One region of the Massilia putida genome, then DNA from elsewhere that is predicted to be linked to it. Evidence: predicted binding sites of a transcription regulator. Region 1 holds the regulator's gene; each other region holds the start of a gene.
The links. Region 1 encodes sigma-54, which starts transcription at its own class of promoters, with help from an activator protein. Its sites were predicted from a motif close to TGGCANGNAANCTGCTTT; they were not measured.
Positions count from the first base shown of each region.

Region 1 (5,751 bases):
CGGTCGATCGCCTCGCGCTGCGCTGCCAGCTCGCCGGCGTCGGGCGCGAACGGCGCGGCAAACGCGCGGATCGCGCCCGGCAGTTCCGCGCCTGGCGTCGACTCGATCAGCGCGCGCAGCGCGTCCAGTTGGGCGGCCGGTACGAACACGTCGGCCAGGCCGACGTAGATGGCGTCCGCGGCGCCGATGGTCACGCCCGTCACGCCAAGGTAGTGGCCTAGGCGGCCCGGCGCATGCGACAGGAAGTGGCTGCCGCCCACGTCCGGAAACAGGCCGATGTTCACCTCGGGCATGGCGATCTTCGAGCGCTCCGTCACGATGCGCAGGCCGCAATCCGGCCCGCCCTGGGCGATGCCCATGCCGCCGCCCATCACCACGCCATCCATCAGCGCGATATACGGCTTCGGGTAAAAGTGGATCAGGTGGTTGAGCGCGTATTCCTCGGTGAAGAAATCTTCCAGCAGCGGACTGCCCGTCTGCGGCGTGGCTTTGCCGGCCTCATGGAAGAAGCGGATGTCGCCGCCGGCGCACAAGGCTTTCTCGCTCGTGCTGGCGATGACGACGGCGTCGATGCCGGCATGTTCGCGCCAGGCGAGCAGCGTCGCAGTGAGTGCGCGGACCATGTCCAGCGACAGCGAGTTCAGCGCTTTCGGTCGGTCCAGGGTGATGATGCCCGTGCGGTTGGCGATCCGCGTCAGTACGTGTTCGGTCATGTCTCTTCGGCGCGTCGAAAAACCTGCTGCGCGTTGCACTGTCGTTCCGCGATGCTCGCTGTACTCGTCGTACAGCTGCGCTTCTCAAACAACATTGCTGCCGCTCGCGACGGTTTTGCGAGGCTCCTCCTTGTTATTGAAATAATCAGAGATACATTGTAGCGCCCATAAAAACGAAAAGGGCGCCAATGCGCCCTTCGTTCCTCGGTGCTGCGGCTGGCGTGGTATCACGCCGCGACGGCAGCTTCCTCTCCTCCTTCGGACATGCGCTTGATGCACGCGTTGTCATGATCCTTGAGCATTTGCTTGTACTTGACGACCTGACGGTCGAGGCGGTCCATCAGCATGTCGATCGCGGCATATAAATCGTGCGCGGCACTGGCGACATGGACGATCTTGCCCGCGACACGCAGGTTGATCTCCGCTTTCTGGCGTTTTTCTTTCTCGGTGAGATTGTCGATGCAGAGGATGACGTGGGAATCGATCACTTGATCGAAATGGCGGGTGATGCGTTCGAGCTTGTTCTGTACGTATTCTCGGATGGCTGGAGTTACATCGAGATGATGTCCGCTGATTGTGAGATTCATACACACTCCTTTGAAGATGCGTTGCCGTGCGCGCATCAAGCGCAAATGGCAACGTTGTTGCAAGAGTTTGCTACAAGGATTTGCGGAGGCTGACGGGTGGAATCTTCAGCGCCTCACGGTACTTCGCGACCGTGCGCCGCGCGATCACCATTCCCTGTTCCCCTAGCATCTCCGCGATCTTGCTGTCGGATAAGGGATTCTTGGGGTCTTCTGCTCCTGTCAGTTGTACGATGAGGGCCCGTATTGCCGTCGACGATGCTTCGCCTCCCGCTTCGGTGGCAACGTGACTCCCGAAGAAATACTTCAACTCGAACATGCCGTGCGGGGTCAGCATATATTTCTGAGTTGTGACTCGAGAAATTGTGCTCTCGTGTAGACCTAGTGTATCAGCTATCTCACGTAAAACAAGGGGCCGCATCGCGACTGCGCCATGCGAGAAAAAGTTGCGCTGGCGATCCACAATAGCCTGGGCCACGCGCAGGATCGTGTCGAAGCGCTGCCGCATATTCTTGATGAGCCACTTGGCTTCCTGCAACTGTGCACCCAGCTGTGTTTCTGATTTCCCCTGCTTCATCAGCGAGGCGTACAGGCTGTTCACGCGCAGGCGCGGCATCACTTCCGGATTCAGCTGCACGCTCCAGCCGTCCTTGGCGCGGCGCACGATCACGTCGGGCACGACGAAGTCCGACACATCCGAGGCGAACGCCGCGCCCGGATGGGGGTTGCACTGGCGGATGACGGCCTGGGCTTCGCGCAGGTCTTCGTCGTCGCAATCGAGCGCCTTTTTGAGCTTGTTGAATTCACGCTGCGCGAACCACGTCAGGTATTTTTCGACGATGACGAGCGCCATGCGCCGCGTGACGAGCGGCACGCCGGGCATGCGGCGGATCTGCAGGGCCAGGCATTCGGCCGCGCTGCGCGCACCCACGCCGGGCGGGTCCATGCTTTGCACGAGGGCGAGCGCCATGCGCAATTCCTCGAACTCGATCTCCAGTTCGGCCGGCAGGCGCGCGTGGATGTCTTCCAGCGGCTCTTCCAGATAACCGTTGTCGTCCAGCGCATCGACGACGAGTTCCACGAGCGCGCAGTCGCGCGGCGCGCAGCACGTCAGGCGCACCTGCTCCATCAGGTGCTCGCGCAGCGTGACGGGACTCGCTTCCAGTTGCGGGCGGCCGTCTTCATCGTCGCCGCCGCTGCCGCTGCGGCCGTACTCGCCCCAGTCCTCGCCGGCTTCGCTGCCGCCGCCTTCGCCGCTGTCGCCACCCGCTTCGCCGTTCTCGCCATTGCCATGCTCGGCGGGCGCGCCGCCCTCCTCGCCCGAGCCCTGCGCGGCCGGCGCCTCACCGGCCTGCGTCGATGCCGGCGCGCTGTTGATGGCGCCGTCGGCCAGCAGGCGCACCGACCGGTCGAGCGGATCGTCGAGCCGTTCGAGCAAGGGGTTCTCGCTCAAGACCTGCTCGATTTCCTGGTGCAGCTCCAGAGTCGACAGCTGCAACAGCCGGATCGATTGCTGGAGTTGGGGCGTCAGTGCAAGGTGCTGTGAAGTCTTGAGTTGCAGCGTCTGTTTCATGACTACATTCGGAAGTGTTCGCCCAGGTAAACGCGGCGCACCGATTCATTGGCGATGATGTCGTCGGGTCGGCCGGATGCCAGCACCGCCCCCTGGTTGATGATGTAGGCGCGGTCGCAGATGCCGAGCGTCTCGCGCACATTATGGTCCGTGATCAGCACGCCGATGCCGCGCTCCTTCAGGAAGCGCACGATACGTTGGATCTCGATGACGGCAATTGGATCCACGCCGGCGAACGGTTCGTCCAGCAGCACGAAGCGCGGATTGGTCGCGAGGGCGCGCGCGATCTCCACGCGGCGGCGCTCGCCGCCCGACAGCGACAGGGCCGGGCTCTCGCGCAACTTTTCGATCTGCAGCTCGGTCAGCAGCTCGTCGAGGCGTTCGGCGATGCGCGTCTTGGTCAGCGGCTTGCCGTTCTCGCGCTGCAATTCCAGCACGGCGCGGATGTTCTCTTCGACCGTCAGCTTGCGGAACACCGACGCTTCCTGCGGCAGGTACGACAGGCCCAGCAGCGCGCGCCGGTGGATCGGCAGGCGCATGATGTCGGTGCCGTTGATGTCGATGCTGCCGGCGTCCGACGGCACCAGGCCCACGATCATGTAGAACGACGTCGTCTTGCCCGCGCCGTTCGGCCCCAGCAGGCCGACGACTTCGCCGCACGCGACCTGCAGCGACACGTCGCGCACCACGAGGCGCTTGCCGTAGCTCTTCTGCAGGCCCTTGACGACCAGCGTGCTGCCGCCGCATTCGACCGGCGGAACCTCGGTGCGTACGTCCATCGTGCGGGCCTCCGTCATTGCTTGCCCGCCGGTGCCGGGGCGGCCGCCGGGGTCGCCTGCGCCGGCGCACGGTGCGGCTGCAGCGTGATGCTGCCGCGGCCATTGCCCGGCTTGTCGGCGCCGGTGGCGTCGTTGCGGCCGACCAGCACCTCTTTGCGGTTGTCGTAGGAGATGAATTTGCTGTCCATTTCCTGCGTGACCTTCTGGCCCTCGAGCTGGCGGATCATCGCTTTCGAGAACAGCTTGACGAGGTCGTTGCGCTCGTCGTATTCGATGCGCTGGGCGCGGCCTTCGTCCCACAGGTCGGGGCCGCCATCGCGCTTCTGGCGGAAGGTCGCGAGCTTGCCCGGCTCGGCCGTCAGGATGAACGTGTGGTAGCCGTCCGGCGATTCCTTGACCTCGGCGCGGTCCGACTTGAGGATCATGGTGCCGCGCGTGATGATCACGTTGCCGGTGGCGACATAGTTCTGCGTCACCTGGTCGACGTTGGCCTTGTCGTACTGGATGTTGATCGGCTTGAGCGCGTCCGCCCTCTCGGCCGAAGCAGCCAGCGGCACCAGCAGGAAGATGGCGGCGGCGAGTATTTTTTTCATTCGGTTGTCCTCTCTATTGGCCTATTGGCTTCAGCGGGCTCAGCGCGACTGGCGCGGCGGATAGCTGATTGCGCCGCGGCCGCCCAGTTCGATCTGCTGGGTGGCGTTGTTGGCCACCATGCCCACGGCGTCGACCGATGCTTTACCGAGCGTCATGTGGATCGGCCGGTCGGTCTTGGCGATCTCGTCGTCCGTCAGCACGGTCAGCACTTCCGTGCGGATCCGCAGCGGCTGCGACGCCGCGTTGCCGGGGCGCTGGATGTCGACGTTGCCGGTCAGGTCGATCTGGTTCTGGTTCTGGTTTACGAGCGCGTGCTCGGCCGTCATCGTCATGGGCGGATGCTCGGTGGTGAGGCTCTGCACGACGGGCTTGTCGACGAGGGCCGTGTTGTCGGCCGGGCGGTGCGTCAGGCGTTCGCCCGAGATCACGTAGCGCGGCTTGCCGGCCTCCGACATGCGCACCCAGCTGAAGTTGTCGACGATGTAATCGGGCTCGTTGCCCGGGTTGGCATGCGGCCCGCTCTCCTCGCCCTGCATCACCTGCACGAGCCAGAAGCTGCCGAACGCAAAGAATACGGCGGTCAGCATCAGGGCCAGCAGGCGCCAGCGGTGCGCGGTACGTTTGTAGGAGGCGGGAGCCATGGCGCGCTCGTCCTCTTATCCGAAGTAAGGCGCGAGCGCCTGTTCGTAGGTGCCCTGGGCGCGCATCACCATGTCGCACACTTCGCGCACGGCGCCGCGGCCGCCCGGGTTCTGCGTCACGTAATGGGCGCGGTGCCGCACTTCCGGATGCCCGCTCGGCACGGTCACGGCAAAGCCCACGCGCGTGAACAGCGGCAGGTCGATCACGTCGTCGCCGATGTAGCCGCATTCCTCGGCCGTCACGCCGGTCTTGGCGAGCAGCTCGGCGAACGCGAGGCGCTTGTCGTGCTGGCCCTGGAACACGTGCGTGATCCCCAGGTCGCTTGCGCGCTTGATGACGATGGGCGACGTGCGCGCGCTGATGATCGCGGTCTGCACGCCCGTGCGGTTCAACAGCTGGATGCCGAGGCCGTCCAGCACGTAGAACGTCTTCGTGACTTCGCCGTCCGGGCCATAGGTCAGGCTGCCGTCCGTGAGGACGCCGTCGACGTCGAAGATCATGACTTTCACGCGCGCCGCGCGCTCGATGTGTGCCAGCGGAGTCACCATCAGATCACCTTGGCGCGCGTGAGGTCGTGGATGTGCAGCGCGCCGACCAGGACGTCATCGGCGTCGACGACGAGCATCTGGTTGATGCGGAATTCTTCCATCACGGCGACGGCATCCACCGCCAGCTGTTCCGGATGCACGCGGCGCGGGTTCGCGTGCATGACGTCGCGGATCACGAGCGTGGAAAAATCCTGGACTTTCTCGATCAGGCGGCGCAGGTCGCCGTCCGTGAACACGCCGACCGGGCGGCCCGCGTCGTCGACGATGGCCGTCATGCCCATGCCCTTGTGCGAGATCTCCAGCAGCGCATCGGTCAGC
Region 1 is NZ_CP019038.1:4,518,124-4,523,874, reverse strand. Features, by position in the region: gene BVG12_RS22300 (enoyl-CoA hydratase/isomerase family protein) at 1-713, opposite strand, end outside; gene hpf (ribosome hibernation-promoting factor, HPF/YfiA family) at 941-1,300, opposite strand; gene BVG12_RS22290 (RNA polymerase factor sigma-54) at 1,371-2,870, opposite strand; gene lptB (LPS export ABC transporter ATP-binding protein) at 2,873-3,667, opposite strand; gene lptA (lipopolysaccharide transport periplasmic protein LptA) at 3,664-4,242, opposite strand; gene lptC (LPS export ABC transporter periplasmic protein LptC) at 4,282-4,884, opposite strand; gene BVG12_RS22270 (KdsC family phosphatase) at 4,900-5,433, opposite strand; gene BVG12_RS22265 (KpsF/GutQ family sugar-phosphate isomerase) at 5,433-5,751, opposite strand, start outside.

Region 2 (5,751 bases), 2.2 Mb from region 1:
GATTCCAGGAAGCCCGCCTCGTTCAGCGTGTCCGAATGCAGCGCGACCTGGATGTCCATGCGCTCCGCCACGGACAGGCAGCTGTCGATGGCGGCCGGGGTGCTGCCCCAGTCCTCGTGCAGTTTCAATCCGACGGCGCCCGCCTCCACCTGCTCTTCCAAAGGCCTGGCCTGGCTCACGTTGCCCTTGCCGAAGAAGCCGAGATTCATCGGGAACGCGTCGGCCGCCATCAGCATCGAATGGATGTGCCACGCGCCCGGCGTGCACGTCGTCGCGGCGGTGCCCACCGCAGGACCCGTGCCGCCGCCGAGCATCGTCGTGATGCCCGACATCAGGGCCTCGTCGATCTGCTGCGGGCAGATGAAATGGATGTGCGTGTCGATGCCGCCGGCCGTCACGATCATGCCCTCGCCCGCGATGATCTCGGTCGCGCCGCCGATCGCCATCGTGACACCGGGCTGGACGTCCGGGTTGCCGGCCTTGCCGATGGCGGCGATCAGGCCGTCCTTGATGCCGATGTCGGCCTTGACGATGCCCCAGTGGTCGACGATGACGGCGTTCGTGATCACCGTGTCCATCACGTCCGCGCGCACGCGCTGCGACTGGCCCATGCCGTCGCGGATCACTTTGCCGCCGCCGAATTTCACTTCCTCGCCGTAGATGGCGTAGTCCCTCTCGATCTCGATGACGAGTTCCGTGTCCGCGAGGCGGATGCGGTCGCCCGTCGTCGGACCGTACATGTCGGCATACGCCTGGCGGGTGATCGCTGCCATCAAGCGTCTCCTTCGAGCGGGCCCGCGACGCGGTTCTGGAAGCCATGGACGATGCGCCCGCCCGCCAGGTCGACCAGTTCGACGGTGCGCCGCTGGCCCGGCTCGAAGCGCACGGCGGTGCCGGCCGCGATGTTCAGCCGCATGCCGCGCGTGACCTCGCGCTCGAACTGCAGCGCATCGTTCGCTTCGTAAAAGTGGTAGTGCGAACCGACCTGCACGGGACGGTCGCCCGCGTTCGCGACGACGACCGTCAACGTGCGCCGGCCCGCGTTCAGGGCGATGTCGCCGTCTTCGAGAAAGTATTCGCCGGGGATCATGGGCGCCTCATGGAATGGGATGATGGACGGTCACGAGCTTGCTGCCGTCCGGGAACGTGGCTTCGACCTGGATTTCCGGGATCATCTCCGGCACGCCTTCCATCACGTCGGCGCGCGACAGCACCGTCGTGCCTTCGCTCATCAGCTCCGCCACGCTGCGGCCGTCGCGGGCGCCTTCCATGATCGCGGCCGTGATCAGCGCGACGGCCTCCGGGTAGTTCAGCTTGAGGCCGCGCGCGCGGCGGCGTTCGGCCAGCAGCGCGGCCGTGAAGATCAGCAGCTTGTCTTTTTCACGTGGGGTCAGGTCCATGGGTTCTCTTTACGTGTTCCAGATGCGCGGCGGCGCGGCCGGGCGGTCGAGCAGATGGGGGCGCAGCGCCTGCCACACCGCCGAAAGTAGCGCGCGCGCACGTTCGCTGTCGTCGCCGAGGACGCGCGCCACGAACACCTGCTTCACCTGGCTGACGGCGAGACCGGGGTCGAGCGCGCGCAGCGCGTTCTGCAGCGACGCCGGCACGGGCTTGCCGACGGCGACGAGCGTCGCGCACACGCTGCGGCCGCGCAGGCCCAGCGGGCTGTCCAAGCTGGCGGGCACGATGCCGCCCTGCTCCCACCACACCGGGCGCCCGTCGATGCGGATGCGTGTGCGCTGGCGCACCTGGCCGCGCCGGAAACGCTCGCCGGACGCGCGGCGGCCGAAGCACAGCACCTCGCTGCCGATGTAGACGGCGCCCGCCGCCAGGTCGACGTCGTGGGTCATGGCGACGTCGGCGTCGTCATAAAAAATGGTGTCCTGGGGCAGCCACTCGACGGCGGCGCCGGGGCCGGCGTTGATGCGCACGTCCTGGCGCGACGTGCGGCCGTTGGCGCGATACCACTTGGCCGCGCCGGGCGACGTGGCCAGCACGCGGCAGCCGGCGGGGGCGTCGAGCGCGATGTCGAGCCGGTCGCCGCCGACGATGCCGCCGGGCGGATGCACGACGATCACGTGACAAGTGTCCGGCCCCTCGGGATACAGCGCCTTCTGCACGCGCAGCGGACCGCGGTGGACGCGCCGCACGAGCCGCGTGCAATCGCCGTCGCGCGCGAAGCCAAGAGACAGGCTGGCGTGCCAGCTGGCATCGGAGGTCGGGGCGTGGAATGTGCAATCGGGCATACCTGACAAGTTAGCACGATGCGTGCCAGTGGCCGCGCCCGGTACCGATGGGATGCGGCGCACCACCGCGGGCCCCACGCACCGGAATGGTGCGGACGCGACGGGAGCGGCGGCGCCTTCCGGGTGCGCCTGGGGGATATTATTTGGGCAACGAGAAGGGTGAACCGGAGACGGTCGCGCGTGGCGGCCAGGGAACAAAACAGGAAGGTCCGCGGGCCCGACCGGTGCGGATACCGGTCAAGCGGGCGGACGGCGGCCGGAGCCGATCAGCGGCGGCGGCGCAGCGGACGGGCGATGCGGACCGGGCGCAGGGCGCGCTCGCGGTCGGCCGCGCGCTTGGAGGCGGCCAGTTCGAACGTCAGCGCCAGGGCGATGCCGGCCGGGACGGCGGCGGCGAAGCCGAGGGCGGCCAGGACGACGGTTGACAACAGAATAACGACAATGCTGGGGCGCGGCATGATATCCACCTTTTCTCTAAAACCTTGGTTCCATCCTGCCACAGCTGGGATTTGCTTGCAATCACGTACCGTGCCGTGCGAGAGCATCCCAGGCGTTGGCTGTGCTCAAAAAGAGACGACCGCTGAGCTCACTCAACAGCGTCGACGCGCGCAGGCGGTCCAGCACCGGTCCCTTGACCTCGGCCAAATGCAGGCCAACGCCGCGCCGCGCCAACCCCCGGTTCAGTTCCAGCAGCCCGAACAGCGCCGAGCTGTCGATGGCGTTCACGGCCGACAGCACCAGCACGAGGTGGCGGGCGTCGCCGTGGGCCGCCAGCTCTTCCTCGATGCGCTGGCTGACCGCTTCGATATTGCCGAAAAATAGGCCGGCATCGACGCGCAGCAGCAGGACGCCGGGATCGGTCTCGACCGAATAGCGGTCGATGTTGCGGAAGTGCTCCGTGTGCGGAATCCGGCCCAGTACCGCGATGTGGGGCCGGCTCTCGCGCCAGATCATCGTCCCCAGCGACAGCAGCAATCCGAGCACGACGCCCGCCTCCACCCCGAGCAGCAGCACGCCGCCCGCCGTCGCCAGCAGCGCCAGCGCGTCGGCGCGGTCGTAGTGCCACGCCGTGCGCAAGGTCGACCAGTCCAGCATGCCCAGTACGGCGACGATGATCGTCGCGGCCAGTACGGGCAGCGGCAACAGCGCGAGCCATCCTGTCGGCAGCACGAGCGCGCCCGCGAGCAGCGCCGCCGTGATCACGCCCGCCAGTTGCGTGCGGGCGCCGGCCGCGACATTCACGGCGGAGCGCGACAGGCTGCCCGTCACGGGAAAGCCGCCGGACAGCGCGCTGCCGACGTTGGCGAGTCCCAGGCCCACGAGCTCGCGGTTCGTGCGCAGCTTTTCCGCGCGCTTCAAGGCCAGCGCCTGCGCGCCCGACATCGCGATCAGGAAGCTCATGAAGCTGGTCAACAGCGCGGGTTTCAGGAGTTCCCGCCAATGCGCGGCGGACGTCGCCAGGCCCAGGCGCGGCAGGCCGGACGGCACGGGGCCGGTCACCTGCACGCCGGCGCGGTCGAGGCGCAGCAGCGCGACGAGCGCGATGCCGCCGAGGACCAGCACCATCGGCGCCAGCTTGGCCGCGACGTCGGCCGCGCCGCACGGCACGCCGAACCGCCGCAGCAACGGCGCCAGGGCGCGCCGGGCGAACAGCAGCAGCGCGACGCTCCCCACGCCCAGCGCGGCGCTGGGGCCGTGCAGGTGCGGCGGCGTCGCGCCGAGCAGGGTCGGCACCTGGCCCAGCGAGATCACGACGGCGGAGCCCAGCGTGAAGCCGTTCATCACGGGACGCGAAAAGAAGTTCGCGAGGAAGCCCACGCGCAGCAGGCCGCACGCGAGCAGCACGACGCCGGACAACATGGCCAGCTGCGCCGCGAGCATGCCGTACAGCGCGCTGCCGGGGGATGCCAGCGGCGCCAGCGCGGACGCCGTCATCAGCGAGATGATCGCCATCGGCCCGACGGACTGGGTGGAACTCGTGCCCAACAGCGCGTACAGCAGCGGCGGCACGATGCCGGCGTACAGGCCCGCCACCGGCGGCAGGCCGGCCACGAGGGCGTACGCCATGCCCTGCGGGATCATCATCATGGCGACGACGATGCCGGCGCCGACGTCGCCCGCCAGGTCGGTGCGGCGATAGGCCCGCAACCAGCCGGGCAGGCGCGGCGCCGTCGACGCGCTGCCGCTCACTGCATCGCCAGTTCGACGCAGTTGCGGCCCGCCCGCTTGGCGCGCGCGAGGGCGGCATCGGTGCGCTGGGTCAGCGAATCGCCGCTCTCCCGCTCCCCCAGCTGGGCCACGCCGAGGCTCACCGTCACGTGGTCGCAGCCGGGGATCTCGGCCCGTTCGATCGCCACGCGCACCTTTTCCGCCATCTTGAGGCCGTCGATGGCGCTCGTGTGCGGCGCGATGATGTGGAATTCCTCGCCGCCCGAGCGCACGAGGATGTCGCTGGCGCGCAGCACGGCCCTGGCCGTGTCGGCCACCGCGCGCAGCGCCACGTCGCCGACGGGATAGCCGTACGTGTCGTTGACGGCTTTGAAACGGTCGATGTCGAACGACAGCAGCGCGAGCGGCACGCGGTAGCGGCGGGCGCGCTTGATTTCCTGTTCCAGCAACGCTTCGCCGTGACGGCGGTTCGCCACGCCGGTCAGCGCGTCCGTCGTCGAGATATACGTCAGGCGCGCCAGCAGGTGGTCGTTTTCCCGGACGATGCCGGCCAGGCGCAGGCCCAGGGCGGCCAGGGCCGCCACGTCCTGCAAGGTCGTCCAGTCTTCCAGCGAGAAGGCGCGCGCGACGCCGAACAGCAGCGACAACGCGCCGCACGGGGCGCCGGGACCGTCGGCCGGAATCGGCAGACCCAGCGCCATCGCGACGCCGTGCGCGCGCAAGCCTTCCGCCAGCGCCGGTTCGCCCGGCTGTTCCGGCGCCTCGACCAGCACGGCGCTGCCGCCGGCCGCCGCGAGCAGGCCGGGGAATGCATGGCGCAGCGGCACCTGCAGCAGCCGGTCCGTGCGCTGCAGCAGCGCGCCGAGCAGCAGGGCGTCGGGCCCCTGTTGGGCAACCAGCTGCAGATCGTTGTCGTCTGCGCGCAGGAACACGCCGGCATGCAGCACGCCCGGCCACGCGCACAGCGCGGCGCACAGGGCTTCGGACAGCTGGTGCGCATCCTCCGCCCCGTCGACCGCCGCCTGCACGCGGGCGCGCAGGCCGAGCAAGGCGCGCAGGCTGGAAGCGTCGTCCGGCGGCGCGTCGGGGAGCATCAGGCGCGCGTCCACGGCTGCGCGCAGCGCCGCCGCGTCGAGCGGCGTGACGGCATAGGCGACGGGACCGCTGGCCATCAGCGCCGGCACCCAGGCCGCGGCCGCGAAGGGACACAGCAGCAAGACGGGCAGGCCGGCGCGGCGGGCGACGAGGTCGCCCAGCGCATCCGCGTCGATGCTCGGCTCGAAACGGTCGAGGTCGATGACGAGCAGGTCCGGCTGCTCGCGCGCCAGCAGGCTGG
Region 2 is NZ_CP019038.1:6,733,984-6,739,734, reverse strand. Features, by position in the region: gene ureC (urease subunit alpha) at 1-773, opposite strand, end outside; gene BVG12_RS32170 (urease subunit beta) at 773-1,090, opposite strand; gene BVG12_RS32165 (urease subunit gamma) at 1,098-1,400, opposite strand; gene BVG12_RS32160 (urease accessory protein UreD) at 1,410-2,246, opposite strand; gene BVG12_RS32155 (hypothetical protein) at 2,513-2,674, opposite strand; gene BVG12_RS32150 (SulP family inorganic anion transporter) at 2,766-4,436, opposite strand; gene BVG12_RS32145 (GGDEF domain-containing response regulator) at 4,433-5,751, opposite strand, start outside.
Region 2: BVG12_RS32160 (urease accessory protein UreD) is a predicted target of sigma-54. The motif match lies at 2,257-2,274, and genes of this name have one in related genera.

Region 3 (5,751 bases), 730 kb from region 1:
TGGGACATGGCCACGCCCAGCACGGGGATCGCGCCCAGCGCCAGCAGACCCGTATAGGTCTTGCGCGGGCCGAAGCGGTCGCACAGCGGACCGACGAGCAGGCGCACGACGATGGTGATGGCGACGGCGGCGATGTTGATGTCGGCGATCTGGCTGACCGACAGGTGGAACACGCCCTTGATCACCGGCATCAGCGGTGCGCAGGCGAACCAGGCGTAAAAGCAGACGAAGAAGGCCACCCAGGTCAGGTGGAACGCGCGCATCTGGGGCGTATCAAAGGAGAATAGCTTGATGCTGTTTGCTTTGCCGGCCATGTTTGTTCCCTTCTTAAAAACGAAAAGGCGCCCGCTGCGTGCCACAGACGCGATCGATGCGATCGGGTACGTGGTGCAGCGGACGCCGTTGTCCTGTTCGCCGGCCCTCCGTTGGACCGGCATTTGTTTTACTCGGGAATCGCCGTTGATCCCTTACCCGGGTAATTGCAAGACCCGTGCCAGATGGTTTCAGGGGTAAAGACCGTATTTACGCGGCCTCGGACGCTTCATTGCAGTGCACCATGCACGCTAATGAGGCACATAAATGAAGCGTTCCGAAACGTGAAGTATCCCGGCGTCGTTCCCGCGCAGCGGGAACGACGTTCGAGGCGCTACGCACCGGCCAGGGCGGGCCGGCGAATGGAAAAGGATGAGATATAGGCGTCGGGGTCCGTACCATCCCAGACCTTGCCGTCCATGAGCACCGAGCGGCGCATCACGCCCGACGGTGCCGGCACGCCGGCCAGCACGGCCGCCTCGCGGTACAGGCCCACGCGGTTCACGCGGGCGGCCACCGCCGCGTAATCGACGTCGTCGCGCAGCAGGCCCCAGCGCCGGTGCTGGGTCATGAACCACATGCCGTCGGACAGGTAGGGGAACACGGCCTCGCCCTCGTCATAAAAGCGCACGGGATCGGGATCGATCCAGCGCCGGCCCAGGCCATTGTCATACTCGCCATGCAGGCGCGCGGCGATGGCGCGGCGGTCCGCGTTTACGTAGGCGGGACTGGACAGGATTTCGGCCGCGGCGTCGCGGTTCGCCGCCGACGCGTCGAGCCAGCGCCCCGCATCCAGCACGGCCGCGATCAGCGAGCGGCATGCATGCGGATGGGCGTCGACGAAGGCGGCCGTCGCGCCGAGCGCCTTGCCGGGATGGTCGGGCCAGATGTCCTGGCTCGTCGCGACCGTGAAGCCGCTGCCGTCCAGCTGGGCGCGGGCGCTCCACGGCTCGCCCGCGCAAAAGCCGTCCATGTGGCCCGCCGCCAGGTTCACGGCCATCTGGCTGGGCGGGACGGTGACCACCTGCGCGTCGCGCACGGGATCGATGCCGCCGGCCGCCAGCCAGTAATAGAGGAACATCGCGTGGTTCCCGGTCGGGAACGTGTGCGCGAACGTGAAGCGGCGCCCGCCCTTGCGCATGGCGGCGGCCAGCGTGCCCAGGTCCGTCACGCCCTGGCTTGCGAGTGCGCGCGACAAGGTGATGGCCTGGCCGTTGCGCGACAAATTCATCAGCACGGCCATGCGCGCGGGCGCCGTGCCGATGCCCATTTCGACGCCGTACAGCAAGCCGTATAAAGCGTGGGCCGCGTCGATCTCGCCCAGCACCAGGCGGTCGCGCATGCTCGACCACGAATGCTGGCGGCTGAGTTCCAGCTTGATGCCGTATTTCTCGTCCAGCCCCAGCCTTGATGCCATCACGAGCGACGCGCAATCCGTCAGAGGCATGAAGCCGGCCCTGATCACGGTCTTTTCCGGTCGGTCCGAGCCGGCTGTGAATGCGTGTGCCATCGTTTCCTTTGCTTACCCTAATAGATCCTCGACGTCGAGGATGCGCTGGGCGACGTCGGCCAGCTTGAGTTTCTTGTTCATCGCCATGCTGCGCAGCCGCTGGTAGGCCTCGTCCTCCGTCAGCTTGTTGCGCGCCATGAGGACGCCCTTGGCGCGTTCGATCAGCTTGCGGTCGGCCAGCTGGCGGCGCGTGTCGGACAACTCGTCCAGCAGCTTTTGTTCGCGCTTGAAGCGCTTCAAGGCCACGTCCAGCACGGGTTTCACGCGCTCGGCGTGCAGCCCGGCCACGATGTAGGCGGAGACGCCCGCCTCGATCGCGGCGTCCATGCTGGACGGCGTCTGGTCGTCCGTAAACAGGACGATGGGGCGCGGCTCGTCGCGCGTGGCGATGACGATGTGTTCGAGGACGTCGCGCGCGTCCGATTCACTGTCGATGATGATCATGTCCGGCTGGATCTGGGCGATCCGCTCGGGCAGGAAGATATCGGCGGGCAGCGACGCGACGATGTCGTAGCCGGATTCCAGCAGGCCGATGCGCAGCGCCGTGTTGCGTTGCGCCTGGGCGGCGAGCGCGGCCTCGTCCGCGGCGTGGCTGGACGCGGTGTTGACGACGACGATGCGCAGGGTGCGCTGGACCTTGGACGGCGGTTTCATGCCCTTGGGGTATGCAAGTTCCGGGCCAGAACTCAAGATATTTATCAGATGAATGACAAGAGTGCGTAGCCGCTTAGTTGTCGCACAGAAAATATTCACAAAACAGATGGGGAGCATCACAAATCGAAAGTTCATTTATGACGCGGTTGTCCCTATACTGCATCGCAACACGACAGATTTTTACCGGAGATGACCATGAACACCGCAACGATCACCCAGGCGCACGACAAAGGTCTGCGCCACCATCTCGCCGACGCCTTCGGCAAGATCCGCGACTTTGCGATCGAACTGTACACCGCGCACGGCGGCTGGTTCGCTCACGACGCCGCCCAGCCCGCGAGTGGCGCCTTCGCCCGCAATAAGAATCTGACCGACCGCGTCATCCTTGGTCCGTTCTGCGCATCGGCCCTGAACGCCGACCTGGCACGCAAATCGTCGAACTAATCACGCAAACGCAAGGATAAAGATCATGACCCCAATCGAATACCTCACCGTCGCCATCTCCGCCGCCGCCATCGTCACCCGCATCGTGATGTTCATCCGCAACCCGACGGTCACTACCCCGACGGAACTGTGGCTGGCCGACGCGCCGACCGAACTGTGGATGGGCGAGTACGCAAAACCGAAGGCCGCCGCATAAACCACCTCCCGGTTGTCACGACGTCTCCACACGCCCGGCATTGGCCGGGCGTTGTCTTTTGTGCGCCGCAACATTCCCGTCTGACTTCGCCGTACTTACGCACGCGCGCCACTTCCCTCGCGAATCTACCCAGCCTCATTGTCGGCTGAGCTAGAATGCTTTTTTGCAATTCTCACCAAGAAAAGCATTCTTGTTCTTCATTTATCCACCCGACTGATGATGCGACTTCCCGCCCTGACCGTTTTCGCCGCGCTGCTGGCGCTACCAGCCTTCGCCTCCACGCCCGTGACCCTCGACCAGGCCATGGCCAACCCCGACTGGATCGGCACCCCCGTGGAAGCGGCGTGGTGGAACTGGGACGGCAAGCAGGTCTTCTATCGACAGAAGCGCACCGGCTCGCCGCTGCGCGACACGTGGCGCGTGCATGCGGCGCAAGCCGGCAATGCGGCGTTGGTGCTTGATGCCGACCAGGCGAAGCTGGACAGCCCGGAAATGCTGTACAACCGCGCCCGCACCCGCGCCATCGTCGTGCGCAACGGCGACCTGTTCGAGCGCGACCTCAAAACAGGCGCCCTCGTGCAGATCACGCGCAGCAACGGCGTCGCGATCGCGGCCGTACAGTACTCGGCCGACGAGCGCGGCGTGCAGTTCCGCATCGGCGACGACTGGTTCGCCTGGGATCGCAACGAGCGCGTCCTGGGCCCCGTCGCCCTGCCGCGCGCCGCCAAGGACCCGAACGCGGCGGAACCCGATCCGCTGCGCGACATGCAACTGCGCCTGTCGACCATCCTGAAACGCCAGAAGGACGAGCGCGACGCGACGCACGCCCACGCCGAGGCACTGCGCCACGCCGATCCGACCCGCGCCCCGGCGCCGGTCTACCTGGGCGACAAGGTCGCGATCCTGAACAGCGCGCTGTCGCCGGACGGCCGCTGGCTGCTCGTCGTGACGGGCCCGAAGAACGCGGACAAGGGGCGCGTCGGCAAGATGCCCCGCTACGTGACGGAAAGCGGCTACGAGGAATTCTCGGACGAGCGCACACGCGTGGGCCGCAACACGCCGGTGGGCCACGGCCTCAAGCTCGTGAATCTCGCGACGCGCGAGGTGAAAGACGTGGCGCTGGACGCCCTGCCCGGGATCGCCGTCGACCCGCTGGCCAAGCTGCGCGCGGAGCACAAGCTCGACCCGCTCAAGGGCAACCGCGCGGTGATGATCGGCTTCGACGGCGAGGCGATCACATGGAGCCAGAACGGCGCCAACGCGGCCGTGATGTTCCGCTCGGTCGACAACAAGGACCGCTGGATCGCCACCGTCGACCTGCCGCGCGCCGCGTTGACACCCGTGCACCGCCTGACGGACGAGGCCTGGGTCAACTACGACAACAATGAATTCGGCTGGCTGCCGGACAGCACGACGCTGTGGTATCTGTCCGAGGAAACGGGTTATTCGCACCTGTACGTCCGCGACGCCGCCGGGCGCACGCGCGCGCTCACGCAGGGCCAGTGGGAAGCATCGGACGTGGCCTGGTCGGCGGACGGCCAGACGGCCTGGCTGCTATGCAACCGCAAGACGCCGGGCGCATACGAAGTCTGCGCCGTGTCGGCGCGCGACGGCGCCACGCGCGAGGTGAGCAACCTGGCCGGCGTGCAGGATTTCCGCCTGTCGCCGGACCAGCGCAGGCTGCTCGTGCATTATTCCGGCCCTTACCTGCCGCCGCAGATCGCGACCGTGCCGTCGAACGGCGGCGACGCCGTCAAGCTGACCGACACCCGCACGGCCGAATTCAAGGCGCACGAGTGGATCCAGCCGCAGTTCGTGACGATCCCGTCGACGCACGGCGCGGGGCCCATCTGGGCGAAGCTGTACCGCCCCGCGCAGTTCGAACCGGGCAAACAATATCCGGTCGTGATGTTCGTGCACGGCGCGGGCTATCTGCAGAACGTCACGCAGCGCTACACGCCCTACTTCCGCGAGCAGATGTTTCATAATCTGCTCGTGCAGAACGGCTACGTCGTCCTCGACATGGATTACCGCGCGTCGAAGGGTTATGGCGTCAAATGGCGCACGGCGATCTACCGCCAGATGGGCCACCCGGAACTGGACGATTACCTCGACGGCGTGAACTGGATGGTCGCGAACGAACAGGGCGACCCGGCCCGCGTGGGCATCTACGGCGGCAGCTACGGCGGCTTCATGACCCTGATGGGCATGCTGCGCGCGCCCGACGTGTTCAAGGCCGGCGCGGCGCTGCGGCCCGTGTCCGACTGGACCTCGTACAACCACGAGTACACGGCCAACATCCTGAATACGCCGGACCTGGACCCGGATGCCTACAAAACGTCATCGCCGATCGAGTATGCGCAGAACCTCAAGGGCCACCTGCTGATCGCGCACGGCATGATCGACGATAACGTGTTCTTCCAGGACTCCGTGCGCATGGCGGAGCGCCTGATCGAATTGAAGAAGGACCATTGGGAGCTGGCGCCGTACCCGCTGGAGCGGCATTCGTTCGTGCAGCCGGAGGCGTGGTACGACGAGTATCGGCGCATTTATCAGCTGTTTGAAAGAACGCTGAAATAAGAACCACGTCGTCCCCGCGAAAGCGGGAACGACGGTCAGTCGGTCTTCGCCCCCG
Region 3 is NZ_CP019038.1:5,243,695-5,249,445, reverse strand. Features, by position in the region: gene BVG12_RS25515 (MFS transporter) at 1-314, opposite strand, end outside; gene BVG12_RS25510 (CmpA/NrtA family ABC transporter substrate-binding protein) at 647-1,822, opposite strand; gene BVG12_RS25505 (ANTAR domain-containing response regulator) at 1,835-2,476, opposite strand; gene BVG12_RS25500 (hypothetical protein) at 2,672-2,920, shown strand; gene BVG12_RS34270 (hypothetical protein) at 2,946-3,116, shown strand; gene BVG12_RS25495 (S9 family peptidase) at 3,336-5,696, shown strand; gene BVG12_RS25490 (urate hydroxylase PuuD) at 5,732-5,751, opposite strand, start outside.
Region 3: BVG12_RS25505 (ANTAR domain-containing response regulator) is a predicted target of sigma-54. The motif match lies at 2,487-2,504, and genes of this name have one in related genera.